Regions from separate parts of the Kosakonia oryzae genome, predicted to be linked through region 2. Evidence: predicted binding sites of a transcription regulator. Region 2 holds the regulator's gene; the other holds the start of a gene.
What was found. Region 2 encodes PhoB, which activates phosphate uptake and scavenging genes when phosphate is short. Its sites were predicted from a motif close to CTGTCATAAAACTGNCNNAT; they were not measured.

Region 1 (4,433 bases), 2.0 Mb from region 2:
TTCCTGCGCCATCGGAAGAAGGGGATGACGGCGTGCTGCAAATTGAATATCCGGGCAGCGCCTGGAGTGAATTGCAGGGCACTGGCGGCGGCGGTTTCCCGCGTATTTTTGGTATGATGCAGCCGAAAAAAATCCTCGACTCCTTCTCCGGTCCGGCACGCAATATTATTGGCTCGGCCGTAACCAGCGGCTTTTATAACGGTTCCGTCATTGGAATTAACACCGGTTCTCTGCCGTGGGATAAAAATAAGACCGATACGACAGTGCGTATTCAGGACTTTATTCAGGGCAGTAAGGATAAAGATACATTAGCGATGGTAATGAGCTACATGTACAACCGTGGCCCCTATTCCGTGAAAGAACTTCTGCTGAAAAGCGAGCAAAGTTTCCAGCATTGTATGGCTCTGACAGACCACCTGGAGAGCGATCCGGCCTGTTTCGTTCAGTTGAATGATTTCGGCACTCGCTATATTCGCCAGATTCCGTATGTCACTCAAATGCTTAACGAAGCAAGCCAGAAAGAAGAAACCCGCTATGAAACGCAACTGACGCGCCTTGATGTCAGCAACTACTTCGACCTGCTGGCACGCTATGGTTTCTACAGCAATGCGGAGATGGCGAAAGCCAAGCCTGCCGCGATGGCCCGCTTCGATGAACTGGCGAAAAACGGCGAGATTTCCTGGTCTCACGATTTTGCCAAAGTTCTGGAAGCGCTGATGGTGGAACTGCCGGTCACCCAGTTTGCCGAGAAGAGCCCCATTGACGAGTCGCTGGTTTCTACGCTGACCAACAGTGACGACCAGCGTCTGTTCCTCTCCGTGGCGGATAATGTGGGCACGATCGTCTCGCACGACTGGCTGGAGCCGAACGCTAAAATCGCGCTGATGCCGGGTAGCCAGGTGCAGCAGGCCGCCTTTGAAAATGGCGCGGGTATGGATTGTGCGACGCTGATCCAGGATCAGCTCAGCAGCCTGGGCGGCGCGGCACCGGTGCATCTTTTCATTCAGCAGGAGAATGGTCAGTGCGCGATCAGCCAGGAAGGGGATGAAACCCCGTCCGAAAAACCGGGCATTCCGCAGAACCTTCAGGCCAGCAATATCACCACCACCACCGTAACCTTAAGCTGGAAAAAAGTGGCCGGTGATGTCGCTCGCTATCAGGTATACCGTAATGGCGAACTGCTCGAAAGCCCGCAGTCAGAGTCATTTACCGACAGCAATCTGAAGCCAGGCACTGCGTACGTTTACCAGGTCGCAGCGGAGTTCAGCAACGGTTTAGTGTCCGAACTCAGCGCATCGCTGAATGTGAAAACGTTAGCCGATGATGCGGACGAAACGCCAGCGCCGGGTGATGTTAAGCCGTGGGCAGAAGGCACCGTGTATAAAGCTGGCGATCGCGTGTCGTACAACGGCAAAACCTATTCCTGCCTGCAAGCGCACAGCGCTATTGTCGGCTGGGATCCGGCCAGCGTTCCGGCACTCTGGAAGCTTGAAAGCGCCCGTTAATAGCGCGCGTTGGCAATAAAAAAAGCCCGGTACGCAAGTATCGGGCTTTTTACTGGGTGAAAATTAGAACAGCGCTTTGCCGGAAGCGTCTTTGACATTCGCTTTCCAGGCGGCACGAACCTGGCTGGTTACAGAATCCGGCAGCGGCGCATAATCGAGGCTGCTCGCAATCGCGTTACCGTTTTTGTAAGACCAGTCGAAGAATTTCAGCACTTCTGCGCCTTTCGCTGCGTCATCCTGTTTTTTGTAGACCAGGATAAAGGTCGTGGAGGAGATCGGCCATGCGTCTTTGCCTTTCTGGAAGGTCAGATCCTGGGCGAAAGATTTGCTCCAGTCAGCCCCTTTGGCGCTGTTGCTGAAGCTCTGCTGCGACGGTTCAACCACTTTGCCGTCGGCATCAAACAATTTGGTCCAGGTCAGGTTGTTCTGTTTGGCATAGGCATATTCCACATATCCAATGGAACCCGGCAGGCGCTGTACGAAAGCGGCTACGCCGTCGTTGCCTTTACCGCCGAGACCGACCGGCCAGTTAACGGTTGAACCTTTACCAATTTTGCTTGCCCAGTCTGCGTTCACTTTAGACAGATAGCTGGTGAAGACGAATGACGTGCCGGAGCCATCTGCACGACGCACAACGTTGATATTGGTGTCCGGCAGTTTTACTTTTGGGTTCAGCTTAGTGATCGCCGGATCGTTCCATTTTTTGATGGTGCCCAGGTAGATATCACCCAGCGTTTTACCATCCAGAGTCAGCTCGCCGGATTTCACACCCGGGATGTTCACCGCCAGCACCACACCGCCAATTACCGTCGGGAACTGGAACAGGCCATTTTTTGCCAAATCGTCATCGCTCATTGGGGCGTCGGATGCGCCGAAATCAACGGTTTTTGCAAGGATCTGTTTGATACCGCCAGAAGAGCCAATTCCCTGGTAGTTGATCTCAGGGCCCACTTGTTTCTGATATTCAGCGGCCCACTTTGCGTATACCGGAGCCGGGAAGGTCCCGCCTGCGCCAGTCACATTGGTTGCTGCGAAAACGGTAGTCGTAGAAAGTGCAAGTGCTGCGGCCATCAGGCGAACAGATGCATTAAACGTTGCCATAATCTCTCCAAAAACAAAAAAGTTGATAGATTTTTGAATAATTTTGCGGACGGAGGGAAGGATAGAGCGCTTATATGACAATTTTGTGTCATGACAAAAAATAGAGCGGTATCAACCAGCATAAAAAAACTCCGGGCAGTAACCCGGAGGAGTGAATGAAAAGCAAAATAAAAATGGAATTAACCTAAGGGTTAAAATGTGCAACCCGGCAATCATAGATTGGGCGAAGTTGCAGTAGCCGGGAACTATTAGATAGTGAAAAAATCGCAGCTATATGACAAAAGCGCCGAAAGAGTGTAAGTGTATTTTTCTACGCATGACTGTATTGTTACAATTTTTAGCTGGCAACGCTGATGATATTTATCGCCGCCCGGAAAACTTTCCATCTGGTTATTTCCCGGGCGGCGCTTTACTTACGCCAGTTATTTCCGTAGCGCCACCGCGTTATTTAGCGTGACCGGTTCAGACTGGCTCGCAGAATCTTTACACCACAGTTTTTCATAGGCATAACCGGTCAGATCTTCCACCACCTCCCGCGCTTGCGGCGCAACATTCTGTTTCAGACCGTTCGCTTTCAGACGATCGAGTTCATCAACGAAAATCTTATGCGTGCGCTTGTTCAAATGGAATGTCAGCGCCTGCCACAATGCCACCAGCAATAACCCAACGGTGCCGACAAACAGCAGCATCACAATGGTGGTCACCGCTTCCTGCGGCTGTACCTGGCTGCCTTTAACGAAGCCGCCGCTTTGCAGCAACAGACCAACAATAAAGGTGGCAATCGCGACGGTGGTTTTGCGTGAGAAAGTCATGACGGCGGCAAATAGCCCTTCCCGCCGCTGGCCGGAAATCATTTCGTCAATATCCGGAATGAACGGGAAAACGTTCCACGGCGTGAACTCCAGCACACAGCGACCAACCTGGTACACCCCGGCAAGAATCACCAGCAATACCACTTTGTTCTCCGTCGGGAACTGGTACACCAGGAAGAAACCGCCCAGGCACAGGATCATCACGCTGTAGGCGAAAACATAAAGCCGCGATGGGCCGTACTTAATCATCGCCACGCCCGCCGCCAGCGTTACCGGCAGCCCGACAATACTCATCGACAGCAGGGTTCCCGCCAGTGAGGAGGAGACGTGCAGGCAGTAGACGCAGAAGAAAACAAACACCGTGTTATAGACGTCTTTTGCCGTGAATGAGAACAGATAGATTGCCAGATGTTTACGGAAAGCCCGCACTTTGAGCGTTGAAGCGTAATCTTTAAACAGAGTGAAAAGCACCTGCAATTTCTGGCTCGCGCTGGTTGGCTGGTAGCTCTTTTCCATCTCCGCCAGCATTTGCGGCGTTAATTCACGTTCCCAGGTGACTCGCCAGGAAATAAACACGCAGAGCATAAACAGCACGGCAAAAACGATACCGTTAATCAGGTAGGCATCGGCGTTTTTCTCCCCCAGCCAGCCAATCAACACGCCGGGAATAAACGTGGCGAGGAATGTACCGGCAGCGGAAAGAAACATACGACAGGTAGAAAGCTTAGTGCGCTCATTAAAGTCTTTGGTCATTTCCGAAGGCAGCGTTTCCCACGGAATAAGCACCATTGCCGCGATAACTTCAAATGCCAGGTACACGGCGAGATAAAAGAGAAAATTCATCCCGTCGAGCCACAACAAAATATAAACCAGCATTAATGGTGCGCCGATTAGCAAGAAAAACCGACGGCGGCCAAATTTCTTGCCGAAATAGTTTTTGTAGAAGTGGTCGGTGAAGCGCCCCATAAATAAGCTGACGATAGCATCAACAATACGGGCAATCGCCACGATCGAC
Region 2 (4,433 bases):
GCGAGTTGAGGTTTTTTAACCGCAAACTGAGGATCTTCATGCCTCTTTCTCCGCATCCAGCGCCTGGCGCGCTTCACTGAACAAGGCTTGCAGGCGCGCCGTCTGCATCTCATCGATCTCTTCCTGCGCCAGGCGGCGGGCGAAGACCTCTTCAACTTTCAATTCACTGAGCGTTTCCCGCAACTCCCCGGCGAGGATCCGCTCCCGCTGTTCGCGGCTGCGACGCACCAGCAGTACTTCGACGGGCAAATCTTCGGTGACTTGCTGAATTTTACGTTGCATATCAGCCAGATATTCGTGGCTTTCAATTTCAATATCCAGCCAGACTGGCGTATTGGCGGGCGCATCGCGCCACTGTTCAAGCTGGCGGCAAATCCCGGAGAAATCGCCTTTGATCACCGCCAGCGGCTGCGTGGCCGGAACGTCGAGCGCGGTCACTTCCGCCAGCTTGCCGTCGCTGAACGTGACCAGATTGACGCTTTTACGCTTTCCGGTTTCATCAAAACTCAGCGCGATCGGTGAACCGCAGTAGCGAATGTGCTCCAGGCCGCCAATTTTCTGCGCGCGGTGAATATGCCCAAGCGCAATATAGTCGGCTGGCGGGAAATTCTCCGCCGGGAAGGCATCCAGCGTGCCGATATAGATGTCACGTACTGCGTCACTTTTGCTGGCGCCGACGGTGGTTAAATGGCCGCTGGCGATAATCGGCAGCGCCTGCTCGCCGCGCAGAATGCAGGCGGCGTCATACTGCTTCTGATAGTAATCGGTAATGGCCGCCAGCAGATGTTGCTGTTTTTCCTGCCCTGATAATCCGGCCTGGCTGATAACCATGTCGCGCGGGCGTAAAAACGGCACCGGACAGAAAACGGCGCCGGGCGTACCCTCCCGACGTTTGAGCCAGAATGGCGCAGCGCCGGCGCTGGCGACCACGGTGGTCTTCAGGTAAGCGAGGATCTCTTTCGATTCATTCAGCGTCGCCACGGAATCATGGTTGCCCGCCAGTACCACTAACTGGCAGCCGGTTTGCTGGAGTTTCACCACAAAGCGGTTATATAACTCGCGGGCATAACTGGGTGGGGAACCGGTATCAAAGATGTCGCCTGCGACAATAATGGCGTCCACCTGGTGTTGTTCTGCCGCATTCAGCAGCCAGTCGAGAAAGGCGTCATGTTCGGCAGCGCGGCTTTTACTGTAAAAGTTCTGACCCAAATGCCAGTCTGAAGTGTGAATAATGCGCATAGCAATTCCGTGGCGAAAATGGATAAACGCGATTATAACATTCAGGATGTTAGAGACATTAACTGCGTGAATATTCGCGCTGTCATAATGCTGCGGGCAGGGTCATCTGGTGGTCATGTTATTCATAAATCTGTCATAAAACTGACGCATAATGGCGCCGCTATACAAACTGACGACTTATACGAGAAAACAGGGCGAATTATGGCGAGACGAATTCTGGTCGTTGAAGATGAAGCACCGATCCGTGAAATGGTGTGCTTTGTGCTCGAGCAAAATGGATTTCAACCGGTAGAAGCTGAAGATTATGACAGTGCGGTGAACCAACTTAACGAACCCTGGCCAGACCTGGTTTTACTGGACTGGATGTTGCCTGGCGGTTCCGGTATTCAGTTTATTAAGCACCTGAAACGCGAGGCCATGACCCGTGATATTCCGGTGATGATGCTGACGGCGCGCGGCGAAGAGGAAGATCGCGTGCGCGGTCTGGAAACCGGTGCGGATGATTACATTACCAAACCCTTCTCACCGAAAGAGCTGGTTGCCCGTATTAAAGCGGTGATGCGCCGTATTTCACCGATGGCGGTGGAAGAAGTGATTGAAATGCAGGGACTTAGCCTTGATCCCTCTTCGCATCGCGTGATGACCGGCGAAAATCCGCTGGATATGGGGCCGACGGAGTTTAAACTCTTACACTTCTTTATGACCCACCCGGAACGCGTGTACAGCCGTGAACAACTGCTGAACCATGTCTGGGGAACCAATGTTTACGTCGAAGACAGAACGGTTGATGTCCATATTCGTCGCCTGCGCAAAGCGCTGGAACACAGCGGTCACGATCGTATGGTGCAAACGGTGCGCGGCACGGGATATCGTTTTTCGACCCGTTTCTGAAATTTGACAGGAGTGTGACGCGTGCTGGAACGGCTGTCATGGAAAAGGCTGGTGCTGGAGCTCCTCCTTTGTTGTCTACCCGCCTTTATACTCGGCGCGATTTTCGGTTACCTGCCCTGGTTTTTATTTGCCGCGGTAACCGGGCTGCTGATCTGGCATTTCTGGAATTTACTGCGCCTCTCCTGGTGGTTGTGGGTCGATAAAAGTATGACTCCACCGCCCGGCACAGGAAGCTGGGAGCCGCTGTTATACGGGCTGCACCAGATGCAGATGCGTAATAAAAAGCGGCGGCGCGAGCTGGGCAATCTCATCAAACGCTTTCGCAGCGGTGCGGAATCGCTGCCGGATGCGGTCATTCTCACCACCGAAGAAGGGTCGATTTTCTGGTGCAACGGCCTGGCGCAACAGCTGCTGGGGCTGCGCTGGCCGGATGATAACGGGCAGAACATCCTGAACCTGCTGCGCTACCCTGAATTCACGCAGTATCTTAAAAAACAAGAATTTACCCGACCACTGAATCTGGTGCTGAACAGCGGACGCCATCTGGAGATCCGCGTGATGCCTTACAGCGAACAGCAACTGCTGCTGGTGGCGCGCGATGTTACGCAGATGCACCAACTGGAAGGCGCGCGGCGTAACTTTTTCGCTAATGTCAGCCATGAGCTGCGCACGCCGTTGACAGTGCTGCAAGGTTACCTGGAGATGATGCAGGAGCAGACGCTGGAAGGCGCGCCGCGCGAAAAAGCGCTGCATACCATGCGTGAGCAGACATCGCGGATGGAAGGGCTGGTGCGCCAGTTGCTGACGTTGTCGAAAATTGAAGCTGCGCCGACGCTGCCGCCAAATGAGACCATCGATGTGCCGATGATGCTGCACCTGGTTGAACGGGAAGCGCAGACGCTCAGCCAAAAAAAGCACCATCTGGAGTTTGAAGTCGATAACGCCTTAAAAGTGCTCGGTAATGAGGAGCAATTGCGCAGCGCCATCTCCAATCTGGTCTATAACGCGGTGAATCATACGCCCGCCGGAACGCACATTATTGTGCGCTGGCAGCATGTGCCGCAGGGGGCGGAATTCAGCGTTGAGGATAATGGCCCGGGGATTGCTGCCGAACATATTCCGCGTCTGACCGAGCGTTTTTACCGCGTCGATAAAGCCCGTTCCCGACAAACCGGCGGTAGCGGCCTTGGGCTGGCGATCGTGAAACATGCCGTCAATCATCACGAAAGCCGTCTTGATATTGCGAGTACCCCCGGTAAAGGCACGCGCTTTAGCTTTGTTCTGCCGGAACGTCTGGTTGCCAAAACTCCTGCTGCCTGACGCCCCTGTCAGCTTATCTTTCCAGCGGCCTGTCAAAACAGGCCGCCATTTTCTGCTGTTTACCCACGATGAAACCTATTTTGTACGGGTGATGCTTTTTTGTTCGCATGATCAGCCATGTGTTTTTCTTATAAATGGAGTATTGGACTGGTTATTTGTCTTGATCCAGCATATCCATCTGGTTTTGCGATCCCATCTTGCCTTCAAACGTTATAAGCGTTTAAATTGCGCCCCTGACGTTGTCAGACCGACTATGTTTACGTGGTAAATCGAAAAACTATACTCCGCCACGTTGCATATGAAGCATTTCCCGCTGATTTTTCTCGGTTTATACGCGTTATTGTCCGGCAGGGAAGGCGAAAAATTCACCATTATTTACAACACCACATCCACAGGCAGTAAACTTATGACCTATCACTTAAAACCACGAGACATTGTTGCTCTGGGCTTTATGACCTTCGCCTTGTTCGTTGGCGCAGGGAATATCATTTTTCCGCCGATGGTCGGCTTGCAGGCGGGTGAACACGTCTGGATGGCGGCGTTTGGTTTTCTGATTACCGCCGTAGGCCTGCCGGTGCTGACCGTCGTCGCGCTGGCCAAAGTGGGTGGTGGTGTGGATAGCCTGAGTACGCCGATCGGTAAAGTCGCTGGCGTACTGCTGGCAACCGTTTGTTATCTGGCGGTAGGGCCGTTGTTCGCCACGCCGCGTACGGCGACCGTTTCGTTTGAGGTGGGGATTGCGCCGCTGACCGGCGATGGCGCGATGCCGCTTGTGATCTACAGCATCGTCTATTTTGCGCTGGTGATTCTGGTATCGCTCTATCCGGGCAAACTGCTGGATACCGTGGGCAACTTCCTTGCTCCGCTGAAAATTATTGCGCTGACCATTCTCTCGATTGCGGCGATCGTCTGGCCGGCTGGCCCTATCAGCCATGCGCTGGAAGCTTATCAGACGGCGCCATTCTCTAACGGCTTCGTTAATG

Region 1: pstS (phosphate ABC transporter substrate-binding protein PstS) is a predicted target of PhoB. The motif match lies at 2,679-2,698, and genes of this name have one in related genera.

Annotation. Positions count from the first base shown of each region.
Region 1 covers NZ_CP014007.2:748,945-753,377, reverse strand. The annotation lists gene AWR26_RS03685 (carbohydrate-binding protein) at 1-1,505, shown strand, start outside; gene pstS (phosphate ABC transporter substrate-binding protein PstS) at 1,569-2,606, opposite strand; gene AWR26_RS03675 (MFS transporter) at 3,029-4,433, opposite strand, start outside.
Region 2 covers NZ_CP014007.2:4,168,502-4,172,934, reverse strand. The annotation lists gene sbcC (exonuclease subunit SbcC) at 1-40, opposite strand, end outside; gene sbcD (exonuclease subunit SbcD) at 37-1,239, opposite strand; gene phoB (phosphate response regulator transcription factor PhoB) at 1,441-2,130, shown strand; gene phoR (phosphate regulon sensor histidine kinase PhoR) at 2,152-3,450, shown strand; gene brnQ (branched-chain amino acid transporter carrier protein BrnQ) at 3,857-4,433, shown strand, end outside.